2 regions of the Bacillus sp. ISL-35 genome follow, and region 2 is predicted to be linked to the other one. Evidence: riboswitches for the same ligand, from Rfam matches in the RefSeq annotation. Region 2 holds a riboswitch; the other holds the start of a gene.
What was found. A riboswitch is a leader RNA that binds a small molecule or an ion and turns the genes downstream of it on or off. The one in region 2 is predicted to bind cobalamin.
Positions count from the first base shown of each region.

Region 1 (5,968 bases), on a different contig from region 2:
TTCCGAAATTCGGCCATTAATGAACAGCCATGTATTGATATTCCTTGGGCTCTCGCGATGCGTGTTGCCTGCCGAGACCATAATGAAGAGGGACAATTCGCCATCCTCAAAAAACCGGCGTGATACCGTTTCAGCTGGGACAGCTGTCATCATCGCAACCGTCTCGCTCGGCAGAAAACCATTTCCCTGCAGGTACTCAGCCATTTCTGCCTTATGGTCGCTGCAGTCATATTCCATCGGGACCACCCGGTGTACAAAGGAATTATGCCAGCCAATCCCGGCACCCGTTATTCCTGATGACATTGTCCTCAATTTCACCGGTGACTGCAAGGTAATCCGGTCGAGACCGAAATCGAGAAATCTGGCGTCTATTTTAAAATCGGCAGCTTGATTGCCGTCCCACTCGGGAACGAGCAACAGCTGCGGCCTGGCAATTTCCGGATGGGGGTGGTTCTTGATCTGAGTCTTATAGACAGCCTTGATCCGCTCTTCTTTTAAAACCTCAGCAGGAGTATCGACAATCAGCACTTCGCCGTTATCCATGAGCAACAACCTATCACAATATAGCGATGCAAGGTTCAAATCATGGAATATCGAAACGACCGTTAACTGCTCTTCTGAAGCCCAATTTTTCAGCAAATCCAAGAGCTCTTTTTGGAAGCTGAGATCAAGATGGTTCGTCGGCTCATCAAGCAACAGGATTCTCGGCTGTTGAGCCAGTGCCTGCGCAAGATAGACCCGCTGCTTTTCGCCGCCTGATAGTTCAATAATTGATTTTTCCTGGAGATGGGTGATCCCAGTCTGGTCCATCACCTTGAGAACAATCTGCTCATCTTCATCACTCCAGCTGTTGAACCAGCCTTTCTGGTGCGCATAGCGCCCGAGCGAAACGGTTTCTTTCACACTATATGGGAAGGCCTGGTCAGAATGCTGCGGCAGGACCGCCATCATCCTCGCAAGCTGCTTCGGTGAATACTGAGTCAACGGCTTGCTGTCCAGCTCGATGGCGCCTTCTCTGAATTGTAAAGCGCCGCTGATCATTTTTAACAGCGTGGTTTTCCCGCTTCCGTTTGGTCCAAGAATTCCGAACAACTCACCCTTGCCAACCTCGAAGGAGATTCCCTTCAACACCTCGCCGCCTGCATATCCGCCTGTCAAATTCTTCACTGTGATCATCGGCCAGCACTTCTTTCCCTGCGATTTTTCATTAAAATAAACGCAAAAACCGGCGCTCCGATTAATGCCGTGATCACCCCAATCGGCAATTCCGAGGGCGCGATGATGGTCCTTGATATTAGATCAGCGAGAATCAGGAATCCGCCGCCAATCAGCACCGATAACGGCAGCAAATGCCGATGGTCAGGACCCCAGACAGTCCTTGTCAGGTGGGGAATGACCAGGCCGACAAAGCCGATCGTTCCTGATACTGCGACAGCCGATCCGGTCAAAAGCGAACCGGACAGCAATATCAAAAGCTTGCGGCGCTCGACATTGACACCTAGATGCTGTGCCCGCTCCTCGCCAAAGGACATCGCATTCAACTCCCTTGTGTTTGCCAATAAAATCACCAGGCCAATCACGAAGAAAGGAAAAATGATTTTTATATACTCCCAGCCGCGCATTGACACACTCCCGAGCAGCCAGCCGATGATTTGCCGCAGCTCTTCACCGGATAAGGCGATCATCAGCGATATGAACGAGCCGAGAAATGAGCTTAAAATGATTCCCGTCAATATAATGGTTTCTACCCTGAGCAGCCTGTCGACTTTCCGGGCAAAAAACAGCACAAACAGCACCGTAGCGAATGCGAACAAAATGCTGAGCACCGGCAAGGTGAAGGCACCGATCAGCGGCAGCGAAAGGCCCAAAAACAACGTGACGACCGCACCAATAGAGGCACCAGAAGAGATTCCGAGTGTATACGGGTCTGCCAGCGGATTGCGCAGCAGGCCCTGGAACGCAGCGCCGGCAATCGCCAGTGATGCGCCGACAAGTCCTGCCAGCAGAATGCGCGGCAGCCTGATTTCCATGACAATACTTGCGTGCATCGGATCGATTCCTTGTCCCTGTATGCGGAAAATTTCAGCACCAATGATTTTGATGATAGCGGGTACAGGAATGGAAACTGTTCCGATGGAAATCCCAAGCAGCATGGAAATAATAAGGAATGTTGCTGCAAATAGATATGCTAATCCTTTATTATTTAAAAACGTCCGGGTAAATGGCTTTTGCAAGTTCCTCCGCTCCTTCAGCGAGCCTTGGACCTGACCTGGTAACAAGATCGGAGTGGACATCGAATACCTGCTGGTCCTTGACTGCTTTTACATTGTTCCAGCCCTGCCGCGCGAGCACCTGCTCAGCCGCTTTTTCAGTATAGTATCCATAGGTTGTCACAATGACATCCGGATTACGCTCAACCATAGCTTCCGGGTCGACTTTCGGCCAGCCTTCCATATCGCCGGCGGCATTCTTCGCGCCGATCAACTCAAGCATTTCGTTTATAAATGTATGATTACCGGCTGTGTAGATTTCAGGTTCAGGTGAGACCTCAACAAATACAGTCTTTTGCTCTTCCGGTTTGATAGCCTCCGCTTTCTTCTTTAGTTCTGCGAAGCTGTTTTTCATCGTATCAACAAGCTCAGCTGCTTTTTCAGGCTCACCAATCGCTTTTCCAATCATCTCGATTGATTGATACACTTCTTCAAAGGACTGCGCATCATTTACTACGACAACTGCAATTCCTGCGTCCTTTAGTTGCTGCAGCCCTTCTTTTGCCGTATCCGCGGTAGACCCCGGGGCAAGGACAAGGTCTGGCTTTAAGGAAATCATTTTCTCGATATTGAATTCCATGCCGCCGACTTTTTCCTTCGACATTGCTTCCTCTGGATAATTGTCGAAATCTGTGACACCGACAATTGCGTCCCCGCTGTCAAGCGCATAAACGATTTCCGTGTTGCTCGGAATCAGGGAAATGATCTTTTCTGGCTTTTCTTCAATGACAACATCTTCATCAAGCGCATCTTTTACCGTGACAGGAAATCCTGTCTTTTGTTCTTGCGCGGTTTTTTCGCCTTCCTTTTTTTCCGGCTGTGCTTCAGTACCGCAGCCAGCCAGGATCATGGCAGCTGCCATCCATAACAACAATAACTTCTTCATTTGCTTCTCCTCCGTTTTTTCGATAAAAATAAAAAACATCTCCACCTGAAGGGGAGATGTCCGAGTAAGCAAATGTTTTTTATCATAAAAGACATAAAGCCTGTCGGCACCTCCCTATCCTCGTAGGTTTGCTTGGTGCAATGGACAGGCAGGTCTCCTGGCTCATGGTCAATGCTCGCTGCGCCTTCCCATACATTTGTACAGTGGCATGTTGCAGCTTGCTCCCATTTACAGTGGCGGGACCGCGTTGGATTTTCACCAACTTCCCTATTAAGTCTTGTTATAAAAGACACCCGTTCATTTCGATATGTAATTTTCCGCTACAACCCATTATACACGATTTGCCAAAAGTTGCTGCAAAAATTTTGTTTTTTCGACTTATTGTGCAAGCAAGCTCCATTCCTTCAACTTCTTATCGAAAACAAGTCTGCCGTCAGGATTGCTGTGGCTTGCCTCTTTGTATTCATCATGCATGTCATCCATGTTGGCAAAATCTCCGATGATCCAGATCGGTATTTCAATCCTGTTGCGGTTCTGCTGCATATTTTTAAGCGAAAACACAGCACCTTCCTTCAAGGCTGGTATCAGTGAATTCAGGATTTCGTTGCTTACAGATGGATAGGACTTCTTTTTCCGGATCCCAAGCAGCGTTTTTTCCGGTTTCATTTCTCCGAGCTTGCCTGAAAGGACATTGCCAAGCATGCGGAAAAAATCATTGAAATTGCGGTAATAGGTCTTGTTGAACCAGCCGTCCTCATTGGACAGGTATACAAAACGATTATTAAGCTGATTGTAAAAGGGCAGCTTCAAATGATGCTTGATATGCCCGAGATAAAGAAGTTCGGCAATTTCCTGGGCCGTCAGCACATTCAGCGCTTCCACTTCCTCAAAATCGATCCAGCAAAAATCCCCATAAGCATGTACATTGGCTCCTACCAGCTTTTCAGCACCGTCATCCGGTACAAACTCAAATAAAGTATGCCTGTTGAACTCACCATCCTCATAGCGATGCTTCAACAGCAAAAGATGATTAAGCGGATCAGGCAGCGACCTGGCGAATTCATGGAATTCAATTCCATGCGAAAGCACATAATGATCCCTTTCGTTCATGTGGAGATATAATAAATCCCTGCTATAAGGATGGTTCTTTTTCAACAGCAAAACCTCCCGGAAAATTCTAAGCTGCAGAATGCCAGCGACTCCGTACAAATAACGCTTCTTCCATTCTAACAAAAACGGTGGAAAATATCTTATTTTGAATCCTCAAAAACATAATTATTATCCACCTTTCCGGTGAAAAGAATCCCTTTGTTAAAAGAAACTAAACCCTCCTGTCATTCGTCTATACTTGTAGGAATATATTACCTGATGAGGGATTGTGAGGATAATCCTTGTCTGCTAGCATAAAATTACAATACCTTCACAAACAGGCTAATTATTATGTGTAAAAATGATTTGGACAGGGTGTAGCAAATGGATAAATCGACCAAAAAATTCGACCGCTTTGATTGGACGTTAACACTTTTTTTATTGCTGTTTTTCCTGACCAGCTGCCTCGCCATTTATAGCGCCCAGAAGACCGGGCAATATGTTGGCCAGAACTTTTTATATAAGCAAATATTCTGGTATGTCGTCGGTTCAGGTATCATCGCAGCAGTCATGATGTTCGACAGTGAACAATACCGCAAGCTCGCATGGTATTTATACGGCTTCGGAATTTTCCTGCTCGTCTTCCTGTTTTTCGCTCCTGCCAGCATTGCCGAAGAAAGAAACGGAGCCAAAAGCTGGTTTTTCATCGAGCCATTCGGTTCGATCCAGCCTTCGGAATTCATGAAAGTCTTTTTGATTCTAGCCTTGAGCAGCGCCATCTATGCCCACCATAAAAAGAATCCAAGAAAGACACTTCAATCAGACTTCCTGCTGTTCATCAAGCTTGGCTTGATCACCGCCTTGCCGCTAGGGATGATCATGATGCAGCCTGACCTCGGAACTTCCCTGGTCGTGATTGCGATTTTCACAGGAATCATCCTAGTTTCAGGCATCACCTGGAAAATCATCCTGCCTCTCTATGGCGGTGGAGCTGCACTTGGAGCCGGCATTCTGTATCTCGTCATCTGGAAACCTGAGATACTGAAAAAATATATGGGGGTAAAAACGTACCAATTTGGGCGTATTTATGCATGGCTTGATCCGGAAAGCTACCCGGAATATGGCTACCATCTGTTAAAGTCACTCAGTGCGATCGGGTCTGGCATGCTGACTGGAAAAGGTCTCAATGGCAGTGAAGTCTATATTCCTGAAAGCCATACAGACTTTATTTTCAGCGTCATTGGCGAGGAATTCGGTTTTGTTGGCGGCAGTTTTGTCATCAGTCTTTATTTCCTGCTTATCTACCATCTGACCAAAACGGCACTCGATACGAATGATCCTTTCAATACCTATATTAGTGCAGGTGTCATTAGCATGATTACCTTCCACGTCTTCCAGAATGTCGGAATGACCATCCAACTGTTGCCGATTACGGGGATCCCTCTTCCTTTCATCAGTTATGGCGGAAGCTCGCTGATGGGCAATATGCTGGCGATGGGACTGATTTATGGAATCCGGTTCCATCATAAAACCTATATGTTTGCCTCAAGAGACAGGAGTTTTGATCTATGAAGCTAGTAAGCCATTATCGCGATAATATTGATTTGAGGAAGAGTTTCATCCAGCTTGCTGCCGACACTTTCGGCCTTGATTTTACCAACTGGCATGAAAAAGGCTACTGGGGAGAGCGATACATTCCGTTTTCCTACGCAGATGGCAGCCG
Region 1 covers NZ_JAGGQK010000019.1:31,605-37,572, reverse strand. Annotated here, with positions in the region: gene J7E38_RS20215 (heme ABC transporter ATP-binding protein) at 1-1,176, opposite strand, end outside; gene J7E38_RS20210 (FecCD family ABC transporter permease) at 1,173-2,234, opposite strand; gene J7E38_RS20205 (ABC transporter substrate-binding protein) at 2,200-3,156, opposite strand; cobalamin riboswitch at 3,287-3,468, opposite strand; gene J7E38_RS20200 (hypothetical protein) at 3,535-4,311, opposite strand; gene J7E38_RS20195 (FtsW/RodA/SpoVE family cell cycle protein) at 4,630-5,817, shown strand; gene J7E38_RS20190 (GNAT family N-acetyltransferase) at 5,814-5,968, shown strand, end outside.
Region 1: linked by a shared signal. The riboswitch ahead of J7E38_RS20205 (ABC transporter substrate-binding protein) and the one ahead of J7E38_RS15365 (acyl-CoA thioesterase) in region 2 are both predicted to bind cobalamin.

Region 2 (5,968 bases):
CTGGAGGCGAAATTTATGCCCATGAAATGCTGGCTAGATTTTACCGAGAGGATGGTTCGGTAATTTATCCTGGTGAAATTTTCGGCGCAGCCAAAAAGCGCGACCGGTTATATGCCCTCGATCGGATTTGCCGAATGGCAGCTGTCAGGGCAGCTTCTTTTACTGACAAGAAAGCTTTTATCAATTTCATACCGACGTCCATTTATTCCCCGGAATTCTGCCTTAAGTCGACCACGATGCTGGCTGACCGACTGGGGGTAGACCCGGGCAGGCTTGTGTTTGAGGTGGTTGAAACAGAAAACGTCGAGGATACGGATCACCTGAAAAGAATCCTCACTTTTTACAAAGAAAAGGGTTTCCGTTACGCGCTTGATGATGTTGGTGAAGGGTACAGCACCTTGGAGCTGCTATCCGATCTGCAGCCGCATTATATGAAATTGGATATGAAGTATGTCCAGGGAGTAGCTGCAGATCTTCAAAAGCAGCAGACTGCTTCTGCATTTTTAACTGAAGCGAAGAGGCTGGGTTCTGTACCGCTTGCGGAGGGAATTGAATCTGCGGAAGATTTTGAATGGCTTAAAGAGAAAGGATATCAGCTGTTCCAGGGGTACTTTTTTGGCAAACCCGCGCCAATTGGCAGCCAGGTTGAAGGAGGAAAAAAACGTACATGACCTCGGATGCCTATAAATGCCAATAATAATGGGTTTTGCAGACCAAATTGCTATGCTGGCAATTTGGTCCTTGATTTTTCAAAAGCGTTTTGCTTAAAGGATTTCTGCCTCTTTATGTTGAATTTTTCTTATTGGAAACTGATTGAGTTTAATTGAGAAGGTGAAAGCCTATGATAATTTGGTTTCGACACTTACCGCCGAGTAGTATGGATTTTTTAGAATGGACTCCTTTCATACAGAATAATTGGTATCGAAAACATTATATGAAGTTCGTATATCTGCTTATGGTAACTATTTTTCTGTTACAAAATGTCTTTAGTACTGGTTTCTCTGATATAAATGTATTTCTACTCATCATAATTGCTATCTTCGTCTTCATCCTTCATGAATGTCTACACCTTTTGGTCATAAGAAATAAAGGTGATATTAGCCTCACTTTTAGCGGGATATTTTTTTGGATAAATACAAATGCAATCCTCTCCAAAGTTAGATTCTGGTTTTTTATGAGCTTGCCTTTTATTGTATTATCAGTTGTTCCTGTTATTATATCGTTCTATGTATTAGGGGAAATAAAATTAATTCTATTATTTGTAGGTTGGTTCAACACCTTGATTTCTTCCTCAGATCTCATTAATTCAGTGCTCATTGCCATTAAACCAAGGAATACAGTTTTTTGCAGAGGATATTACCGGATAGAGTCTAATTAAAAGGTAACTCATATGCTTAACAATAATAATAGACCATCGAAATTGATGGTCTATTGTTTTACATAATTAATTTTTGTCACAGGAACCACAAAGTTTTTTTGCTATATATCATCGGCATAATGCATGGAGCGTTTTGCTTCCAACATCTCTTTCATTTCATTTATTGCCTCTGTCAGCAGCGCAATGTCCTTAAGAATTTGCTGTTTGATGACTGTGTCGGCACTTGATTGATAGTCATTTTTTAGTTGACTCAGTTCCCGTTGGAATAGAAAAAGTGTGAGCAGCTTTATCTCCCCCTTTGGAAAAATAAACATTCTCTCTGTCTGTATAGTTCTATATACCCAAAAAACCCGTATTTAAAACATAAAATATGGTAAAAGCCTCCCTTAAATTTTCTAGCTTTAAAACATAAAATATGGTAAAAAGCCTCCCCGCTAAATCGGAGAGGCTTTCAAACTTACGCTATTGTCTTCTTTGCTTCAAACACTGCTACAGACTCTTTCCTCTGGTAATAATACCAGTTCAGAACAATGGACAGCACGTAGAAGCCGATGAAGATGAAAAATGCAGGAGCATAACCTCCGGAAATTTTCACGGACCAGCCGAACAGCTTTGGAATTAGGAAGGATCCATATGCTGCGAATGCTGCCGTAAAGCCGAGGACTGGAGCCGCTTCTTTCGGAACAAAGATTCCAGGAATCATCTGGAATGTTGAACCAGAACCGATGCCAGAAGCGATGAACAGTACCATGAATGATGCCAGGAAGCCGCCGAATTGTTTCGTGCCAAGGAAGTAAATGACGCTTCCAGCACCAGCCATCATCACTACCAGAACGATGGATGTCAGCTTGGCTCCGCCCATTTTATCAGCCATCCATCCGCCAATAGGGCGGGCACCGGCAGCAAGGAAGGCACCAAGGAAGGCAAGTGAGATATATTCAGGGAACTGCGTTTTCAATAAAAGCGGGAATGCCGCGGAGTAACCGATGAAAGATCCGAATGTTGCCACGTAAAGCCATGTCATGATCCAAGTGTGCTTTCTTTTTACTATAACGAATTGATCCGAGAACGATTGCTTTGTGCCAGGCAGGTTATCCATGCCGAACCATGCAGCGATTGTGACGATTGCGATTGGGATCAGCCAGATGAATGCTGCGTTTTGGAGCCATACTTCCTGGCCGTTAGACAATTTCTGTCCATCGCCAGCGATGAAAGCGAACGTTCCAGTTGTAATGATTAATGGTGTTACGAATTGGACGACCGATACACCCATGTTGCCTAAACCGCCGTTGATGCCGAGCGCCGTTCCACGTGCTTTTTTCGGGAAAAAGAAGCTGATGTTGGATGATGAACTTGAAAAGTTTCCGCCACCCAGGCCGCAAAGTGCAGCGAGTAAAAGCATCACTGAGTAAGGTGTGTCAGGATTCTGGACCGCGAAGCCGATGCCGACAGCCGGAATTGCGAGCACGGCAGTTGTCAGTACTGTCCAGTTGCGTCCCCCCATCATTCCTACTCCAAATGTGTACACAAACCGTAAAGTGGCACCAACAAGACCAGGCATGGCAGCCAATGCGAAAAGCTGTTGATCCGTAAAATTAAAACCAATATCATTAAGGCGAATTGCAACCACAGACCAGATTTGCCAGACAATGAATGCGAGCATCAAGGAAGGTACCGAAATCCACAAGTTACGTTGGGCATGCTTTTTTCCTTCAGATTGCCAGAAACGATCGTCTTCAGGGTTCCATGTATTTATGCGAGCCATTTTAATTCCTCCATACGTGATATGAGTGTTTACAAGATTAATAAACCATTTATATCACACATCAGTTGTGACGAACCTCACATCTGGAGACACCATCACAATTCTGTCAAAAAGTCTTGAACACTTTTTGACAAGAAAGCAATTAAGGGATAATAAAAATGCTTATAGGGGTATAAAAGCTTGATGCAAAGCGTTTTGTTAGGACTTGGTGGATTGAAAAGGAACCGGGGAAATACCCTATATAAGGGTGGATAGAAAACTACAAACAACTCCAAGGAGTGTCACCATACGAGGGGGTTATTACTTTATTGGCGAAAAATAAATTATATCGACCACATTTAAGGATATATCAGCGGATTTTTGATTTTATCGACCACATATAAAGATATATCGACCACTTTTCGCAATATATCGACCACATCCATAATTTCGTACTTTATGAAATTAGTTGAAATTACGAGGCAGATGATTTACTATCAATTCATAACACGATATATTGTGTTTCTTTAAAAAAATACAACTAAATATTGTATTTACCGGTAAATATGGTGTCTGAACAAGACTTAATAGGGAATCTGGTGAAAGTCCAGAACTGTTCCCGCAACTGTAAGTGCTGACGAAATAAGGAAGAACCACTGTCTAAAAAATGGATGGGAAGGCCTTAAAGTAGGGTGAAGCACAAGTCAGGAGACCTGCCATATTTATGCGTGTTATCTTCTTCGGGAATTGGGAAGGTATTACGGGGATAAATTGATAGGCTCGTGTTGTTTTGCGGATACATATGAGGTGTTAATTGATCAACGTTACTTAAACCCATCTTTCGAGATGGGTTTTTCTCATTTTCAGGGAGCATTTTTCAAACAGGAGGTCAGGAATGGAAGGATTATCTACAAATGTGTCAAGGACTTTGCAGAACCGGCTGGTTTTGCCTCCGGACACGAATCATCTTGGTACGATTTTTGGCGGCACCGTGTTGTCCTATATTGATGAAATCGCGGCGATTGCAGCGATGAAGCACAGCAGGATGGCAGTTGTCACGGCTTCAATTGACTCAGTGAATTTCCTGTCATCGGCAGTAGTAGGCGATATTTTAACTCTGGAAGCCGTGGTGATTTCAACAGGCAGGACATCAATGGAAGTGTTCGTGAAAGTGGAAAGCGAGAACTTGAAGACATGCAAAAAGACTTTGACAACCACCTCGATTTTAACCATGGTGGCAAAGGATGAACAAGGGGTGCCTGTTCCGGTCGCCGGTATTGTCCCGGAAAGTATTGAGGAATGGGAGCTGTTTAACACTGCTGAAATGAGAAGGCAGCGCAGGCTGGAAATGAGACAAAAGTAAAACAAGTGGAGGGGTAATCGATGAGTATTCAAGTAAAGGAAGAGGAAACAGCGAAACTGATAACGGATATTGAACAGGCATTTCCTGAACTGGACTTTAAGTCGTTCAAACAACGAGTGGTTCGGGCTCTAGAGGCGAAGAATATGTCAGACGACCAGATTGAAAACATGCTGATTTTGACAGCAGTCGAACGAATCGACCGGAATGAACCTGGCTGGACGTACGCAGCTGCACGTTTTTACTTGAAAAAATTGTACAAGCTTAGTGAAAGCTTCAGAAATACAGCTGGTTACGGTTCTTTTTACGAATTAATCAATAAATTAATAGAAATTGGGATATATGACAGTCGTCTAGTAATCTCCTATTCCCGGGAAGAAATCGAATATCTTGAAAAAGTGATTGATCCCGAGAGAGACCAATTTTTTACCTACATAGGGCTTGTCACGATGGCGGAAAGGTATCTTGCGCGGACACAGAGTGGGCAGGTTGCTGAGCTTCCCCAAGAGCGGTTCATGATCATCGCAATGACCCTGCTGGCTGAAGAACCGGTGGAAAAGCGGCTTGGATTGGTAGAGGAAGCTTACTGGGCGCTCTCAAATCTTTATATGACAGTGGCGACCCCGACGCTTGCAAATGCGGGTAAAAGCTATGGCCAGTTATCGAGCTGCTTCATTGATACGGTAGCAGACGATTTGAGAAGCATCTATGATTCCAACACAGATATCTCCACCTTGAGCAAGAATGGCGGCGGCATTGGAGTGTATCTGGGCAAAATTAGAAGCCGTGGCAGTGATATCAAAGGTTTCAAAGGAATCAGCTCCGGTGTGATCCCGTGGATGAAGCAGCTGAATAACACCGCGGTTTCGGTCGATCAATTAGGGCAGCGGCAGGGTGCGATTGCTGTTTACCTCGATGTCTGGCATAAAGACATCTTCCCGTTCCTTGATGCAAAACTCAATAATGGAGATGAGCGACAGAGGACACATGATTTATTCACAGGCATCTGCATTCCGGATTTATTTATGGAACAGGTAGAAAAACGGGGTGAATGGTATCTGTTTGATCCACACGAAGTAAGGAGCGTAATGGGATTTTCGCTTGAAGATCATTTTGATGAGGAAAAGGGAGCTGGGTCGTTCAGGGAAAAATATTGGGCCTGCGTCAATCATCCAGGTTTGTCGCGTGAGCACGTTCCCGCGATTGAAATCTTTAAATCCATCATGATCTCTCAGCTTGAAACCGGTACACCTTACATGTTTTACAGGGATCAGGTCAACAGGCTGAATGCCAACCATCATAAAGGGATGATTTACTGCAGCAATCTTTGCACGGAAATCACCCAGAATATGAGCCCGACCCTCCTTGAAGAAGAAACAGTTGAGGACGGAAAGATTTTAATTTATAAAAAGCCGGGTGATTTTGTCGTCTGCAACTTGTCTTCCATTTCGTTGGCGAAAAGTGTAATGGATGATGTACTTGACAG
Region 2 covers NZ_JAGGQK010000011.1:37,820-43,787, forward strand. Annotated here, with positions in the region: gene J7E38_RS15345 (EAL domain-containing protein) at 1-671, shown strand, start outside; gene J7E38_RS15350 (DUF3267 domain-containing protein) at 842-1,378, shown strand; gene J7E38_RS15355 (hypothetical protein) at 1,480-1,692, opposite strand; gene J7E38_RS15360 (MFS transporter) at 1,836-3,143, opposite strand; cobalamin riboswitch at 3,673-3,857, shown strand; gene J7E38_RS15365 (acyl-CoA thioesterase) at 4,018-4,485, shown strand; gene J7E38_RS15370 (ribonucleoside-diphosphate reductase subunit alpha) at 4,506-5,968, shown strand, end outside.